DNA from 2 places in the Streptomyces sp. NPDC001135 genome. Region 2 is predicted to be linked to the other one. Evidence: riboswitches for the same ligand, from Rfam matches in the RefSeq annotation. Region 2 holds a riboswitch; the other holds the start of a gene.
What was found. A riboswitch is a leader RNA that binds a small molecule or an ion and turns the genes downstream of it on or off. The one in region 2 is predicted to bind cobalamin.

Region 1 (7,854 bases), on a different contig from region 2:
GGGGAGACATATGGCCCGTGAACGCACTCGCCTCCGTCGCCGCGCCGGTGTCCTCGTGGCGGCCACGGCGGCGCTCGCCCTCGTGGGCACCGCGCCCGCGGCGGCCGGCACCCGGGCACCGGCCAAGCCCCACGGACACGACGTCTCGTCGCACCAGAAGCGCGTCGACTGGCCGGCCGCCCGGTCCAAGGGCGCGCGGTTCGTCTACGTCAAGGCGACGGAGTCCACGGACTACCGCAACCCCTACTTCTCCCAGCAGTACGACGGCGCCCGCAAGGCGGGCCTGGTCCGGGGCGCCTACCACTTCGCCCGGCCGGACAAGTCCTCCGGCGCCCAGCAGGCCGCGTACTTCGTGCGGCACGGCGGGGGCTGGCGGGCGGACGGCTGGACGCTGCCACCCGCACTCGACATCGAGTACAACCCGTACGACAAGAAGCACAAGTGCTACGGGATGGGCAGGAGGCGGATGGTCCGCTGGATCCGGTCCTTCAGCAACGAGGTCAAGCGGAGGACCGGCCGCCGCCCGGTGATCTACACCACCACCCAGTGGTGGAAGCTGTGCACCGGCAACAGCCGCGCGTTCTCCGGCAACCCCCTGTGGATCGCCCGCCACGGCACCTCGCGTCCGGGGAAGCTGCCGGGCGGATGGCAGTACTGGACGATCTGGCAGTACGGCACCAAGGGCCGGCTGCCGGGTGACCAGAATCTCTTCAACGGGTCCGCGAGCCGGCTGCGGACCCTCGCGCGGGGCCGGTAGCCATGGGGCGCCTGGGCCGCGGGGGCCGAACGAAACCCCACTCCCCCCACTCGGACACCGCCACGCCCGCCTCAGTTCATCTTCCGTTCACCCAGGTTGCCTACGGTCGTCCAGCCAATGACCTCGAACGATTGCCTGGGTAAATGGAAAGCTTCTCGCTGATCCTCGCGATTGTGGTGGTAACCGCACTCGCGTTCGATTTCACGAACGGTTTCCACGACACCGCGAACGCGATGGCCACCACCATCTCCACAGGCGCCCTGAAGCCGAAGATCGCGGTAACCATGTCCGCCGCCCTGAACCTGGTCGGCGCCTTCCTCTCCGTGGAGGTCGCGAACACGATCTCCAAGGGTCTCGTCGACGAGACCGGCATCCGTCCCGAGGTCATCTTCGCCGCCCTGGTCGGCGCGATTCTCTGGAACCTGCTGACCTGGCTGGTGGGTCTGCCGTCCAGTTCCTCGCACGCCCTGATGGGCGGTCTGATCGGCGCCACCGTCGCCTCCGCCGGCTTCGGCGCCGTCCACGGCGACGTGCTGGTCACCAAGGTGCTGCTGCCGGCGGTCGCCGCGCCGGTCGTGGCGGGCCTCGCGTCGCTGCTGGCCACCCGGTTCTCCTACGGCATCGGCGGCAAGGCCGAGGGCGAGGCCACCCGCAAGGGCTACCGCGCCGGCCAGATCGCCTCCGCCGGCCTGGTCTCCCTCGCCCACGGCACCAACGACGCCCAGAAGACGATGGGCATCATCACCCTCGCGCTGATCGCGGGCGGCGCCATCGCCCCGGGCTCCAACCCTCCCACCTGGGTCATCCTCTCCGCCGGCCTGGCCATCGCGCTGGGCACCTGGATCGGCGGCTGGCGCATCATCCGCACCATGGGCACGGGCCTGACCGACCTGGAGCCGCGTCAGGGCTTCGCCGCCCAGACGAGCGCCGCGACCGCCATCCTGGCCTCGTCCCACCTGGGCTTCTCGCTGTCCACCACGCACGTCGTCTCCGGTTCGGTGATGGGCGCGGGCCTCGGCCGCAAGGGCGGGGTGGTCCGCTGGTCCACCGCGACCCGGATGGCCGTCGCCTGGGTACTCACCCTCCCGGCCGCCGCGCTGGTCGGCGCGGGCGCCGAGTCCGTCACGGACCTCGGTGACTGGGGCACCGCCGTCGTCGCCGTCTTCCTGGTCGGCGCGAGCGCCGCGATCTGGAAGATCTCCCGCCGTGAGGTCGTCGACCACACCAACGTCGTCGCCGACACCGAGGAGCCGGCCGGCGTGGTGACCACCGCCATCGCCGCGGTGACCCCGCCCCCGGCGGGCACGCTCGCCGAGGACCTCACGGCGACGATCCCCTCCCCGGCCACAGCCGAGCCCGTTGCTCCGGCCGCCCCGCCGGCCGCCACCGTCTGACCCCGGTCACCCCGGTTACCGAAGGAAGCATCATGAAGATCGACTGGGCGGCCCTCGGCTCCGTCTTCGGCGTCAGCCTCGCGTTCGCGGTGGGCCTGGTGGCCCTGTTCACCCTCGGCATCAACGGTCTGGCCCGGCGCGAGAAGGCCGCGGCCCAGGGCGGTTCCGCCGGCCTCGCCGTCACCGGCGCCTACGTCTGCTTCGCCGCGTGCGCGGCGGCGGTGGCGTACGGCATCTACCTGATCGTGGCCAAGCCCTGACCCACCCCCTGAAGGCTCCCCTCCCGTCGTGACGCGGAAGGGGAGCCTTTTGTCACGCGGAAGGGGAGCCTTTTGTCACGCGGAAGGGGAGCCTTTCCCCTGCCCCGCACGCCCCACGATGTGGGGATCGGCACACTCTCCCCGTGCAGGTCAACGGCAAGTTGACGGCCGTTCCGGGCGCGTGGTGGACTGCCCGGGCCATGTACGGCGGCAAGAGAGGAAGCCGGTGCGAATCCGGCGCGGTCCCGCCACTGTCACCGGGGAAGAACCCCGGAAGCCAGGAACTCTCACCGCCGAATCTCGTCGAACCAGGGCGCGGACACCCTGAGTGAGGACACGGATCGCCATGCTCGGCTGCCGAAGGACAAGGACCCGACCCAGGCCCGCTCCTGCACCCACGGCCGGCTGAGCCGATGGGTGCCGATCGCATGTACGCGTACGGCGCCGCCGCCGGCCTTCTCGGTGACCTGCTCCTCGGCGACCCCCGCCGTGGTCATCCGGTCGCCGCGTTCGGGCGGGCGGCCGCTGCCGTGGACCGCGCGTTGTGGCACGACCACCGCGGCTGGGGCGCCCTGCACACCGTCGTGTGCGCCGGAGGCGCCGTCACACTCGGCACGGTGGCCGCACGCGCTGTACGCCCCTCCCCCACCGCCACCCTCGCGCTGACCGCCGCGGCCACCTGGGCGGTCGTCGGCGGTACGTCACTCGCCCGCGAGGCCCGCACGATCGGGCGTGCGCTGGAGGCCGGGGACGTCGAGGCGGCACGGGCACGGCTGCCGCATCTGTGCGGCCGGGACCCACAGGCACTGGACGCCGACGGGATCGCCCGGGCGGTCGTCGAGTCGGTCGCCGAGAACACCTCCGACGCCGTCGTGGGGGCGCTGGTGTGGGGGGCCGTGGCCGGGGTCCCGGGGCTGCTCGGGTTCCGGGCGGTCAACACCCTGGACGCCATGGTGGGTCACAAGTCCCGCCGGTACCGGCGCTACGGCTGGGCCTCCGCCCGGCTCGACGACCTGGCCGGCTGGCCGGGGGCGCGGCTGACCGCCGTACTCGCCGCCACGGCCGGACCCGACCCCCGGGGGGCCCTGCGCGCCTGGAAGGCCGACGCCCGCGAGCACCCGAGCCCCAACGCCGGTCCCGTCGAAGCCTCCTTCGCCGGCGCCCTCGGCGTACGCCTGGGCGGCACGCTCTCCTACGGCGGCCGGGTCGAGCACCGGCCCGTGCTGAACGGGGACACCGGGCGGGCCGTCCGGGCCACCGACATCGACCGGGCCGTACGGCTCTCCCGCCGCGTCGGCCTCCTCGCGCTCGGCACCACGGTCGCCGCGCGCCACCTCGTCAAGAGCCTGAAGGGACGTGGCAAGTGAGCGGGGGTCTCCTCGTCGCCGGCACCACCTCCGACGCCGGCAAGAGCGTCGTGACGGCCGGGATCTGCCGGTGGCTGGTGCGCCAGGGCGTGAAGGTCGCGCCGTTCAAGGCGCAGAACATGTCGCTCAACTCCTTCGTGACCCGTCAGGGCGCGGAGATCGGGCGGGCCCAGGCCATGCAGGCCCAGGCGTGCCGGATCGAACCGACCGCGCTGATGAACCCGGTGCTGCTCAAGCCGGGCGGCGAGCAGAGCAGCCAGGTCGTACTGCTGGGCAAGCCGGTGGGCGAGCTGAGCGCGCGCGGGTACCACGGGGGGCGTCAGCAGAAGCTCCTCGGTCCCGTGCTGGACTGCCTGGCCGAGTTGCGGGGCACGTATGACGCGGTGATCTGTGAGGGTGCGGGCAGCCCGGCCGAGATCAATCTGCGCCGGACCGACATCGTGAACATGGGGATCGCGCGCCGTGCGCGCCTGCCGGTGCTGGTGGTGGGCGACATCGACCGCGGGGGCGTCTTCGCGTCCTTCTTCGGGACCGTCGCCCTGCTGTCGCCCGAGGACCAGGAGCTGGTCGCCGGGTTCCTGGTGAACAAGTTCCGGGGCGATGCCGGCCTGCTGGAACCCGGGCTGGAGATGCTCCACGGCCTGACCGGGCGGCGGACGTACGGCGTGCTCCCCTTCCGGCACGGTCTCGGTATCGACGAGGAGGACGGACTGCGCGTGTCCCTGCGCGGCACCGTCCGGGAGTCCACCGTGATCCCGCCCGTCGGCGAGGACGTGCTGCGGGTCGCCGTGTGCGCGATCCCGCTGATGTCCAACTTCACGGACGTGGACGCGCTGGCCGCCGAACCGGGTGTCGTGGTGCGGTTCGTGGACCGTCCGGAGGAACTGGCGGACGCCGACCTGGTCGTCGTTCCGGGCACGCGCGGGACCGTACGGGCGCTCGCGTGGCTGCGGGAGCGGGGCCTCGCGGACGCGCTCGTCCGGCGTGCCGCCGAAGGACGCCCGGTCCTCGGTATCTGCGGCGGCTTCCAGATCCTCGGCGAACGCATCGAGGACGAGGTCGAGTCACGCGCCGGCACCGTCGACGGGCTCGGTGTGCTGCCCGTGCGGGTGCGGTTCGCCCGCGAGAAGACCCTGACCCGGCCGGCCGGAGAGGCTCTCGGCGAGCGGGTCGAGGGGTACGAGATCCACCACGGTGTCGCCGAAGTCGACGGCGGTGAGGCCTTCCTGGACGGCTGCCGGGTCGGCCGGACCTGGGGCACGCACTGGCACGGTTCGCTGGAGTCGGACGGCTTCCGGCGGGCCTTCCTGCGCGAGGTGGCCGCCGCCGCGGGCCGCCGCTTCGTGCCGGCGCCCGACACCTCCTTCGCCGCGCTGCGCGAGGAGCAGCTCGACCGGCTCGGCGACCTGATCGAACAGCACGCGGACACGGACGCGCTCTGGCGGCTCATCGAGTCGGGCGCGCCGCAAGGACTGCCTTTCATTCCACCGGGAGCGCCCGCATGAGCACAGTGTTGTTGTTGTCGACCGCCGACACGGATCTGCTGGCGGCCCGGGCCTCCGGCGCGGACTACCGCATCGGCAACCCGACCCGGGTGGACGTCCGCGAGGAGCTGCCGCGCCTGCTCGACGGGGCCGACCTGGCCGTCGTACGGCTGCTGGGCGGCAAGCGCGCCTGGGAGGAGGGGCTCGCCGCGCTGAAGGCGGCCGGGATCCCGACCGTGCTGCTGGGCGGCGAGGCCGTCCCCGACGCCGAGCTGATGGCCGAGTCGTCGGTGCCGGCCGGTGTGGTGGCGGAGGCGCTGAAGTACCTGGTCGAGGGCGGCCCCGCGAACCTGCTGGAGCTGTCCCGGTTCCTGTCGGACACCGTGCTGCTGACCGGTGAGGGCTTCGAGGAGCCGCGGAAGATGCCGGAGTACGGCGTCCACGGCTCGTACCGGGTCCAGGGCGGCCGGCCGACCGTGGGCGTGCTCTTCTACCGAGCGCACGAACTGAGCGGCAACACCGCCTTCGTGGACACCCTGTGCGAGGCGGTCGAGGCGGAGGGCGCCAACGCCCTGCCCGTCTACTGCGGTTCGCTGCGCGGCGCGGACGCCGGGCTGTACGAGTTGCTGGCGAAGGCCGACGTGCTGGTCGCCACGGTGCTCGCGGCCGGCGGCACCCACGCCTCGCAGGCGTCGGCGGGCGGCGACGAGGAGTCCTGGGACATCGGGGCCCTCGCGGATCTGGACATCCCGGTGCTGCAGGGCCTGTGCCTGACCTCCTCGCGGGCCGCGTGGGAGGACTCCGACGCCGCCCTGTCCCCCATGGACGCGGCGATGCAGGTCGCGATCCCGGAGTTCGACGGGCGTCTGATCACCGTGCCGTTCTCCTTCAAGGAGCAGGGCCCGGACGAGGTCCCCGTGTACCTCGCCGACCCGGAACGGGCCGCGCGGGTGGCCGGGATCGCCCTGCGCCACGCCCGGTTGAAGCACAAGCCGAACGCCGAGAAGAAGGTCGCGCTGGTCTTCACGGCGTACCCGACCAAGCACTCCCGGGTCGGCAACGCGGTCGGTCTGGACACGCCCGCGTCGGCGGTGCGGGTGCTGGACGCCCTCCGGGACGCCGGTTACGCACTCACCGAGTACCCCTCCGGCGGCGACGAGCTGATCCACCGGCTGATCGAGGCCGGCGGCCATGACGTGGAGTGGCTCACCGAGGAGCAGCTGGCGGCGGCGCCCGCGCGCGTGCCGCTGGCCGACTACCGGGCGTGGTTCGAGAAGCTGGACCCGGAGCTGCGGGACGCGATGACCGAGGCGTGGGGCGAGCCGCCGGGCAGTCTCTACGTCGACGGTGACGACATCGTGCTGGCGTCGCTCCGGTTCGGGAACGTCGTCGTGATGATCCAGCCGCCGCGCGGTTTCGGCGAGAACCCGATCGCGATCTACCACGACCCCGACATGCCCCCCTCGCACCACTACATGGCCGCCTACCGCTGGCTGGAGAACAGTTTCGGCGCGGACGCGATCGTGCACATGGGCAAGCACGGCACGATGGAGTGGCTGCCGGGCAAGGGGCTCGGCCTGAGCGCGGGGTGCGCTCCGGACGCGGTGCTCGGTGACCTGCCGCTGATCTACCCGTTCATCGTCAACGACCCCGGCGAGGGCACCCAGGCCAAGCGGCGCGGGCACGCCACGGTGGTCGACCACCTGGTGCCGCCGATGGCCCGCGCCGACACCTACGGCGACCTCGCCAAGCTGGAGCAGCTGCTGGACGAGTACGCGCTCGTCTCCGACCTGGACCCGACGAAGGCCCCGGCCGTCCGCGCCCAGATCTGGACGCTGGTCAAGGCGGCCGAGCTGCACCACGACCTGCATGTGGACGAGCAGCCGGACGACGACGCGTTCGACGAGTTCGTCATGCACATCGACGGCTATCTGTGCGAGATCAAGGACGTGCAGATCCGCGACGGTCTGCACGTCCTGGGCGGCGGCCCGGTCGCCGAACCGCGCGTGAACCTGGTCCTCGCCGTGCTGCGCGCCTCGCAGGTGTGGGGCGGGCAGGCGAACGCCCTGCCGGGGCTCCGGTCCTCGCTGGCGGCCCATTTCGGGCTGGACGAGAAGGACCTGCTGGCCCAGCCCGGTGCGCCGGTGAAGGTGCCGGTGGAGCTGACGGACCTGGCGGAGGGGCCGGCGCGCACGGCCTCCGACGCGATCGACCTGCTGGAGCAGCTGTGCCGGCGGATCGCGGAGGGCATGGAGGCGCGGGAGTGGGACCGTGGGGTCGTCCGTGCCGTCCTGCGGGGCGTGCTCGGCACCGAACTTGCGGAGGCCGTGTCCGTGCTGGAGTTCGCGTGCGACGAGGTCGTACCGCGGCTGGCGAGGACCACGGACGAGATCGGGCACATCCTGCGGGCGCTGGACGGCGGTTACGTCCCGGCGGGTCCGTCGGGTTCGCCGACCCGGGGCCTGGTCAACGTGCTGCCGACCGGCCGGAACTTCTACTCGGTCGACCCCAAGGCCATTCCGTCCAGGCTGAGCTGGGAGGTCGGCCAGTCGCTCGCCGACTCGCTGGTGCAGCGGTATCTGCAGGACACGG
Region 2 (7,854 bases):
GAGCCGTGGCGGTCGCGGATCCTGCAGGGCCCGGAGGACCTGGTCCAGGTGTGGGCCGCCGGCCCGCTGACGCCGGGTGACGCGCCCACGGCGTTCCGGGAGGCCGAGGTGGTGGCCGCCCGGCTCACCGCCGACATGTCCGGGCCGCCCCGGATGGTGCTGTTGTCGCACCCCTACCTGCGGCCCGCACCGCGACCGGGACTGCGCGAACTGCGTGTGCACTACCCGCACATACCCTGGCGCGAGCCCGGTCGGCACCGCCAGGTCCTGTCACCGGAGCCGTCCCCGGAGGAGCTGCGGGCGGCACTGACGGCGCTGCTGTCGGACGACTGAGGACGCTGTTCCGCACGGGTGAGGGGCCGGCGTGCCGCGCGGTCAGCCGCAGAGCATCTGCTCGATCGCGTCCGGTCCCAGGGTCTGGAGCAGCTGCTCCAGCACCTCGGGCCGGAAGGCGTCGCCGAGCACCTGGACGCCCCCGCCGTCGACGCGGATGCTGATCCGCACCAGGCGCCCTTCGGGATGCTGCTCGTACTCCTCGGGCTGGATCAGGTCGGGGATGTGCTCGACCATCCGGTACTCGGCCATGGCGTCACCATCGTCCTTCCACTTCGGCGCCGCACCGCGGGCACCGGCCGTCTTCGAGAACGTTCCCGCCCAGGGCCCAGATGTCCCGTGCCACCACGGCCGTACGGCACCGCGGGCACCGGGTGGCCCGCCCGTCGGCGCCCAGGGCCCGTTCGACGTACACATGCCGCAGCCCCTCCTCGTGCCCGATCCGCACCCCTGCCTCGAGGTCGGCCACCGGCGTGGGCGCGTGGCCGGTGCGGCGGTGGGCGGGGGTGGCCCGGACGAGATGCCAGGGGATCGCGGGGTCCAGCGCGGCCAGCGCCCGGGCGATCGGCCGCAGGGTGCCGGGGCCGGCGGTGAGGCCGGGGATCAGCGGGGTCGACACCTCCACCCAGACACCGTGTTCCCGCAGGCCGGTGAGCGCGTCGAGCACGGGACCGGGCCGGGCGCCGGTCAGTTCGCGGTGGTCGCGTTCGTCGAGTGTCTTCACGTCGACGTTGACGGCGGCGACATGGCGTGCCGCGAGCTCGACGGCCTCGGCGGTGAGGAAGCCGTTGCTCTTCCAGACCACGTCCACACCGAGCGGGCGGCCCGACTCGGCGAGCGCGGCGGTCAGTTCGATGGCCAGCGAGGGTTCGGTGTAGGAGATCGCGACGCAGCCCGCGCGCCGTGCCGCCTCGCCGGTCACCTCGGCCGGGTCCACCGGCTCGGCGTCCCAGCGGACGGAGTCCACCCGGCCGTACTGGGACATGCGGTGGTTGATGCAGTAGTCGCACGCGAAGGTGCAGCCGGGCGCGGCCAGGGTCAGACAGGGTGTGCCCGGCCGGTAGTGGTACAGCGGTTTGCGCTCGACGGTGTCCCAGTGCCGTACCGACGACGCGAAGGTCGCGGTCTCCAGCCCGTCCCCGGACCGGCGGCGCACCCCGCACAGACCCGTCTCGCCGTCCTTCAGCGAACAGCGGAAGGGGCACAGCACGCACTGCACCCGCCCGTGCCGCGGCCGGTGGAGGACCGCCGGCGTCCACTGCATGCCCATGTACCGTCCCCCGCCCGGTCGGTGCGCCTTTGCCAGGGTAGCCCCAGCCGGGTCAACTCGCCTGCCGGTCAAGCGACTTCGATCAGGATTCAACAGGGGTGGAGCCGGCTGCGGCAGGGGCTCACCGGCGATCCACCCGGCCCGAATGCGCCGTCGTGGCGTCCAGCGCGTTCAGGACGGCACGTCCCGCCTCGGTGCGTGCGCGGCTGCGGCCGGTCACCGACGGGTCCGCGCCAGGCACCGCCCTCGTCCCGGCGGACCGCAGGCGCAGCACCTCGGCCACGGCCCGCTCGCCGACGCCCTGCCGGTCGTAGGCGGCCGGATCCCGCTGGAAGGCGAGGGCGGCCGCCGCCAGCACCCCGGACGCCGAGGAGCACCGGGACGGGCCGCCCGCCAGCAGCCGCCGCGCCCCCTCGCCTGTGTCCGCGCGGCCGGACGGACGCCCGGCCGCGAGGAGGCCGGTGAGCGACAGCCCGTCCAGCCCGGACCAGCCGCCCCGCACCAGCGCCCCCGCCACGACATGGGCCTCGTAGCCGTAGCCGTAGCCGTCGCCGTCGCCGGTGTCGTCCGGCGCGCCCGGGTGTCCGGCCAGCCGGGCGGCGGCACCGGCCAGCCGCAGCCGGGCCCCGGGCGGCGGATGCGCGCCGTCGAAGTCCCGCTCGTCCACGTCGTCCCCGGCGTCGAGCAGTTCGGCGAGTACGGCGCCGTAGGCGGGCCCGCACAGCACGGCGGCGCACACGTCGGCGAACGCCTCGCCCGACCACCGCTCCCAGGGGACGGCACGCCCCGGGGGCAGACCGGCCGTCGTGACCCGCCGGCGGATCTCGTCGCCGAGGCCGCGGTCGTCGTCGATGTGGTGTGCGGCCTCGTGCGCCACCGTGAGCAGGGCGGGCAGATGGGAGCCGAAGGACCAGGGCACGTCGATGACCGGGAACGGCAGCCGCGCGGCGGCCTCACGGCCCTCGCGGGTGTGGATGCCACCACGGGGCAGCAGGTCGTGGTAGGCGCTGCCCCGTCGGTGGGCGCGCGGCGCGGCCGCCCGGCTGAACGCGACCAGCGGGGGTTCCTTGGCGCGGGCGCCGGTGAGCCCGAGGACCGGGCCGTAGCACTCCCACGCCACCTCGTCCGCGACGTCCAGGACGCGGCGGTAGTCACGGACGCGCCGCAGCAGGAGCCGGGTGCGGTAGTAGTCCCACACATGGTGCAGGTCCAGGACCCGGCCGGGCACTTCGTCGCCGCGCCCGTCCGCGAGCCGCGCCCGTACGTCGGCCACGCCCACGCCGAGCAGCGCGAGCACCGCCTCCAGCTGGCTGTGGTGCTTCTCCAGCGGGCCGCCGGCGCGGCTCGCGCCCTGCCACTGGCGCAGTTCCTCCTCCAGCCCGGCGACGGCGTGCAGCCGTGCCGCGGCGCGCCGGACGGCGAGCGGGGCGGGGCCGGTCAGGGCGCGTCCTGGGCCGGCTCGGTCCCGGTCCCGGCTCTTCCGGCCGGCTGGGCCGGGGCCTCGAGCACGGCCGCCGGGTCGTCGCAGGCCTGCTCCAGCAGCAGGGGCGGTACCGGCTCGGCGTCGAGGCCGCGTCCCGGCTGCACGGGCCCGTACTCCTCACGGACCCCGCCGAGCCAGGTGGCGCGCAGCCGTACGACCCGGAAGAGGGGTGTGAGGGCCTCACCGATCCACTGGAAGCCCAGGTGCCTGCTGCCGGCGAGCCGCGCCGAGCCCGCCAGGTCGAGCAGTTGCAGCGGCCCGGTGCCGACGGACGCGGCCAGGCTCAGTTCGGCCGAGGCGCCCGCCTCGGCGGCCACCAGCACGGCGGCGGCGTCGGCCCGGACCACCTCGGTCACGGCGAGCAGCCCGGCCTCCCACCGGCCCTCCCAGTAGCGGCGGACGAGCGTGCCGGCCAGGGCGCGGGTGTCGGTCAGGCCGCTCCCGGTCAGGCCCTGGTACGCCACCAGCGCGGCCCGCTGCCGGGCGAACCGCAGCAGGACCCCGGCGTCCGCGTCGGCGAGGGCCGTGAAGAGGGGGTCCGTGGCGCCGGAGGCCTTGAAGCGGACGTCGATCCCGCCGCCGGCGTCGTACAGGAAGGCGCCGCGGGCCTCGGGCGGCGTCTCCTCGAAGCCGATCCGGTGGTCGGCCAGTGTCCCGGCCGCGCGGACGGATCCCCGTGCGTCGTGCAGGACGTCCCCCACGGCGACCTTCTGCAGCAGCGGCCAGGCCAGCCACCAGTCCCCCCACGCCTCACGCATGGCGTCCCGGTACACGGCGAACGCATGGACCACGGCGTTCAGCTCCTCCCCTGTCCCGCCCGAGCACCTGCGCGCAGGCTAGCAGCGCCCCCTCCGGACACGCCCGAACTTCCGTGTCTGTACGGGCCTTGCCCGTGACTTCTCCATCCGTGGACGGAGGACGGTGGAGACCGGTGGAGCCCGGTGCGGGGTCTCTCCATCGACCCGTGGGTGGTGGTGATCGGCTGGGTACGCGGAGCAGTCTTGAGGCATGGGTTCTCTTCACTCGGCACTCGTCCTGACCATCGACGTCTGCGTCCTGATCTTCGTCGCGGCCTGGGTCGTGGGCGCTGTCCTCTTCGGCGTGAAGAGCCGGTCCGGACTGCGCGGCTGGGTGCGCGGACTGCGCCGCACACTGCCGCGCCGGCTGCTGCCGGCCGCGGGCGTCTCCGTCTTCTTCATCCTGATCGGGCACTCCGAGGGCTTCTGGCGCCGGCTGCAGTACTGGCGGCCCGAGCCGGCGCTCCTGGGCGCACTGCTCGCCGTCGCCTCGACCGCCCTGCTGCTGTGGGCCCGCTGGGCGCTGGGCACGATGTGGGCCAGTGTGCCGACGGTCCGGGAGCACCACGAGCTCCGGACGGACGGGCCCTACCGGCTGGTCCGCCACCCCATCTACACCGGGCTGCTCGGCCTGGTCACCGGTTCCATGCTGGCCTGCGGCTTCGGCGTCTGGGTGGCGTTCCTGGCGGTCGCCGTCCCCTGGCTGCTGCGCCGGGTCCGGATCGAGGACGGCCTGATGGCCCGGCAGTTCGGCGCCGCCCACGACGCCTACCGCGCCGAAGTCCCGGCCCTGATCCCCCACATACGCCCCATGGCCCACCGGGCCGGCCGGCGCCCCGCGGGCAGCGTGCGGCGGTAGCCCGGTCGTCCGCTCCCACCGCGCCGCGGAGGGCGCGGGCGGTGACGGCTCACGCGGCGCTCCGAGAGGTGATGGCATGATGACCGGCGACATAGGGCGACGGCGGTCCGAGGAAGCCGGTGTGAATCCGGCGCGGTCCCGCCACTGTGACCGGTGAGCGAGTTCCGGCAGGCCTCCGTCCCTCCCGGGGCGGGCAGGCCGGGCGGGCGACGACCCGGGAGCCAGAGACTCACGCGGTCGCCTCCTCGACGTACACCGGGGCGGAGCTCCCCGGGAGGGGAGTGACATGGGCGTGCCCGAGAGGCCGGCGGAAGAGGTGTCCGGCGGGCCTGTGACGGGGAGCGCCGCGGCGCCGTGCCGGGTCGTCGTGTGCCGGGACTGCTGCTGTGGCACTCCCAAGGTGACCGGGGTCGATCACATGGCGCAGACCGCACGGCTGAGGGCACGGGTGCCGGTGCGGATCTCCGACTGCCTCGATGTGTGCGACCAGGCCAACGTCATCGTCGTACAGCCGTCCACGGCTGGCCGGGCCGCCGGTGCGCGGCCGGTCTGGCTCGGACTCGTCAACGATCCGGAGGCGACCGAGGACATCGTGACCTGGGTGCGGGCGGGCGGCCCGGGCGTCGCTCCCCAGCCGGACATCCTCGGCCTGTACACCTTCACACCGCCACGACGCCGTGCGGATCCCCGTTGACCCGTGGGTCCGGTGCGGCACCGAGCCCGGCGCAGGACGCCACCGGCCGACGCGCCCCGTGTGCAACTCGCGCCCGGAATCGACGGGTTGGGTCCCGGCCGCGGTGCCGTCCCACCGGCCTCGTACCGTCACGCCTGGTGAGGGGGGAAGGTCACGGCGGCCGGAGGCGGTCTTGGCCGTGCGCGCGACACGCGGTACGGTCTGTCCGATATCGACGACGGCGAGACGGAAGCCGGTGTGAATCCGGCACGGTCGCGCCACTGTATGCGAGTCGCCCCCGCGGCGTCCCGTGAGTCAGACCCGTGGCCGTCGTCCTGTGCACCACCGAGATGGGACGCGAACTCCCAGAGGAGGTTCTGCCATGGCGCAGACCGTCGCCCAGCCGACAGCCACCACCCCCGTCGTTCCCGCCAAGCTGCCGCTGAAGGCGATTGCTCCCTGGGCGGTCTTCTTCGGCATCCTGATGCTGGTCCTGCTCTACTTCGTCGGCGCCGAGCAGGGCGCCACCTCCGTGCTCAACGGCACGGACGTCCACGAGTGGGTGCACGACGCCCGTCACCTGCTCGGTTTCCCCTGCCACTGAGGCGAGGGGACACCGCACGCCCATGAATTCCGCAACCGTACGGAACCTCCTCGTACGGGGCATGCTCGCCGGCCTCGCGGCCGGCGTGCTCGCCCTCGTCGTGGCGTACGTCCTCGGTGAGCCGAGCGTCGACAAGGCGATCAGTTTCGAGGAGGCCCACTCCCACGAGCACGAGATGGAAGTCGTCTCCCGCTCCCTGCAGTCCACCGCCGGCCTCGCCACCGGCGTCCTCGTCTACGGCGTCGCCTTCGGCGGCATCGCCGCGCTCGCCTTCTGCTTCGCCCTGGGCCGCGTGGGCCGCTTCAGCCCGCGTGCCACGGCACTGCTGCTGTCGGGCTGCGCCCTGCTCGCCGTGTACGTCGTGCCGTTCCTGAAGTACCCGGCCAATCCGCCGTCGGTCGGCAACGCCGACACCATCGGCAAGCGGACCACCCTGTACTTCCTGATGATGCTGCTCAGCGTCCTGCTGGCGATCGCCGCCACCCTCCTGGGCAAGCGCCTGGTCCCCCGTCTGGGTACCTGGTGGGCGACGGTCGTCGCGGTGGCCGCGTTCGCCGTCGTGATCGCTCTGGCCTACCAGTTCCTGCCCGTCGTCAACGAGGTGCCCAAGGGCTTCCCGGCCACCCTGCTGTGGCGGTTCCGGCTCTCGGCACTGGCGATCCAGACCGCTCTGTGGGCCGGATTCGGCCTCCTCTTCGGCGAGTTGGCCGAGCGCCTGCTGAACCCGAAGCCGGCGACGGCCGGGAGGGGACGAGCGGTTCCGGCCGCGCACTGACCCCTTCCGGACAACAGAGGGCCCTTCGGAACCATCCGGGGGCCCTTCGGCGTTCTCCGGACACCGACGCGCACGGGATCATCGGCAGGGCACGGGAATCCGGCGGACCGGGCGCGTCACCCGGGCGAGGAGCGGAGGAACCGAGTGGCCAGAACCCCACAGCCCCGCCGCATCACCCTCGGTGGCCGCGACGCGGTCGCCCTCACCCCGCGGGAGTACGAGCAACTGGTCGCCAGCCGACGGCAGATCGGCGGCCAGAGCGCCCGCGTGCGGGTGCTCGCCCAGCAGGCCAAGCGCACCGAACAGCTCCTGCACGACCTGGAAACCCTGATAGCGGCCTCCGGGGACGGCTGCCAGGGACGGTCCCACCCGGCGCCGACGCCGTGCCCCGGCCGCCAAGCCACGGAGCCGAGCGCCGACGGCGCCTGCCTGCGCTGCGCGATAGCGGCGCTGCTGCGCCGTCACCGGGACTCGGCAGCCTGAACCGCCGGTCGCCGGCGCCTGGGCCCTCTCGTTTGGATCATCCCGGCGTCGCAGGGGCTGGCACGCACATCTGGCGCGTTGTCGTCACTCGCCGACGCTCCGCGTCGACTCCCTCCTCCGCCTCGCAGCCGCACGCACGAGACCGTGCTCCGGTCGGCTGGAAGGCACCCCACCTCACAGCCGGCCTGATCCAAACGGCAGGTCCTGGTCGGCGTCCGGCGCGGCAAGCGGACGCCCCAGCCGCAGATTCCAGCGCCCGGCCCGGCCACTGAGTTCGGTCACGGTCAGCGGCGGTACATCGAGGCGCCAGAACACCGTGGCGGGCATCCCCAGCGCGTCGGTGACGGCCGCCCGTACCACCTCCGGCTCGACGACGGCGACCGTACGGCCCTCCGCGGCCCGCGCGTCGGCCAGCCACCGCGCCACCCTTGCGCACAGGTCCCGCACGGACTCACCCCCATGCGGTGCGCAGCCCGGGTCGGTGAGCCAGCGGCCCACCGCCTCCGGCTCGGCCGCCCCCACCTCCTGAAGGGTGCGGCCCCGCCAGCGGCCCACGTCGAGCCCCGCCAGCTCGGGC

Region 1: linked by a shared signal. The riboswitch ahead of ACWC94_RS25565 (cobalamin biosynthesis protein) and the one ahead of ACWC94_RS20045 (CbtB domain-containing protein) in region 2 are both predicted to bind cobalamin.

Annotation. Positions count from the first base shown of each region.
Region 1 is NZ_JBSFKD010000022.1:92,103-99,956, reverse strand. It holds gene ACWC94_RS25580 (lysozyme) at 11-757, shown strand; gene ACWC94_RS25575 (anion permease) at 901-2,151, shown strand; gene ACWC94_RS25570 (hypothetical protein) at 2,184-2,411, shown strand; cobalamin riboswitch at 2,580-2,720, shown strand; gene ACWC94_RS25565 (cobalamin biosynthesis protein) at 2,825-3,778, shown strand; gene ACWC94_RS25560 (cobyric acid synthase) at 3,775-5,283, shown strand; gene cobN (cobaltochelatase subunit CobN) at 5,280-7,854, shown strand, end outside.
Region 2 is NZ_JBSFKD010000015.1:133,151-141,004, reverse strand. It holds gene ACWC94_RS20080 (hypothetical protein) at 1-333, shown strand, start outside; gene ACWC94_RS20075 (radical SAM-modified peptide, FtsH ternary system-associated) at 376-585, opposite strand; gene ACWC94_RS20070 (radical SAM protein) at 590-1,597, opposite strand; gene ACWC94_RS20065 (hypothetical protein) at 1,725-2,900, opposite strand; gene ACWC94_RS20060 (hypothetical protein) at 3,041-3,877, opposite strand; gene ACWC94_RS20055 (methyltransferase family protein) at 4,095-4,742, shown strand; cobalamin riboswitch at 4,853-4,972, shown strand; gene ACWC94_RS20050 (hypothetical protein) at 5,029-5,436, shown strand; cobalamin riboswitch at 5,620-5,761, shown strand; gene ACWC94_RS20045 (CbtB domain-containing protein) at 5,798-6,019, shown strand; gene ACWC94_RS20040 (CbtA family protein) at 6,042-6,794, shown strand; gene ACWC94_RS20035 (hypothetical protein) at 6,939-7,277, shown strand; gene ACWC94_RS20030 (histidine phosphatase family protein) at 7,452-7,854, opposite strand, start outside.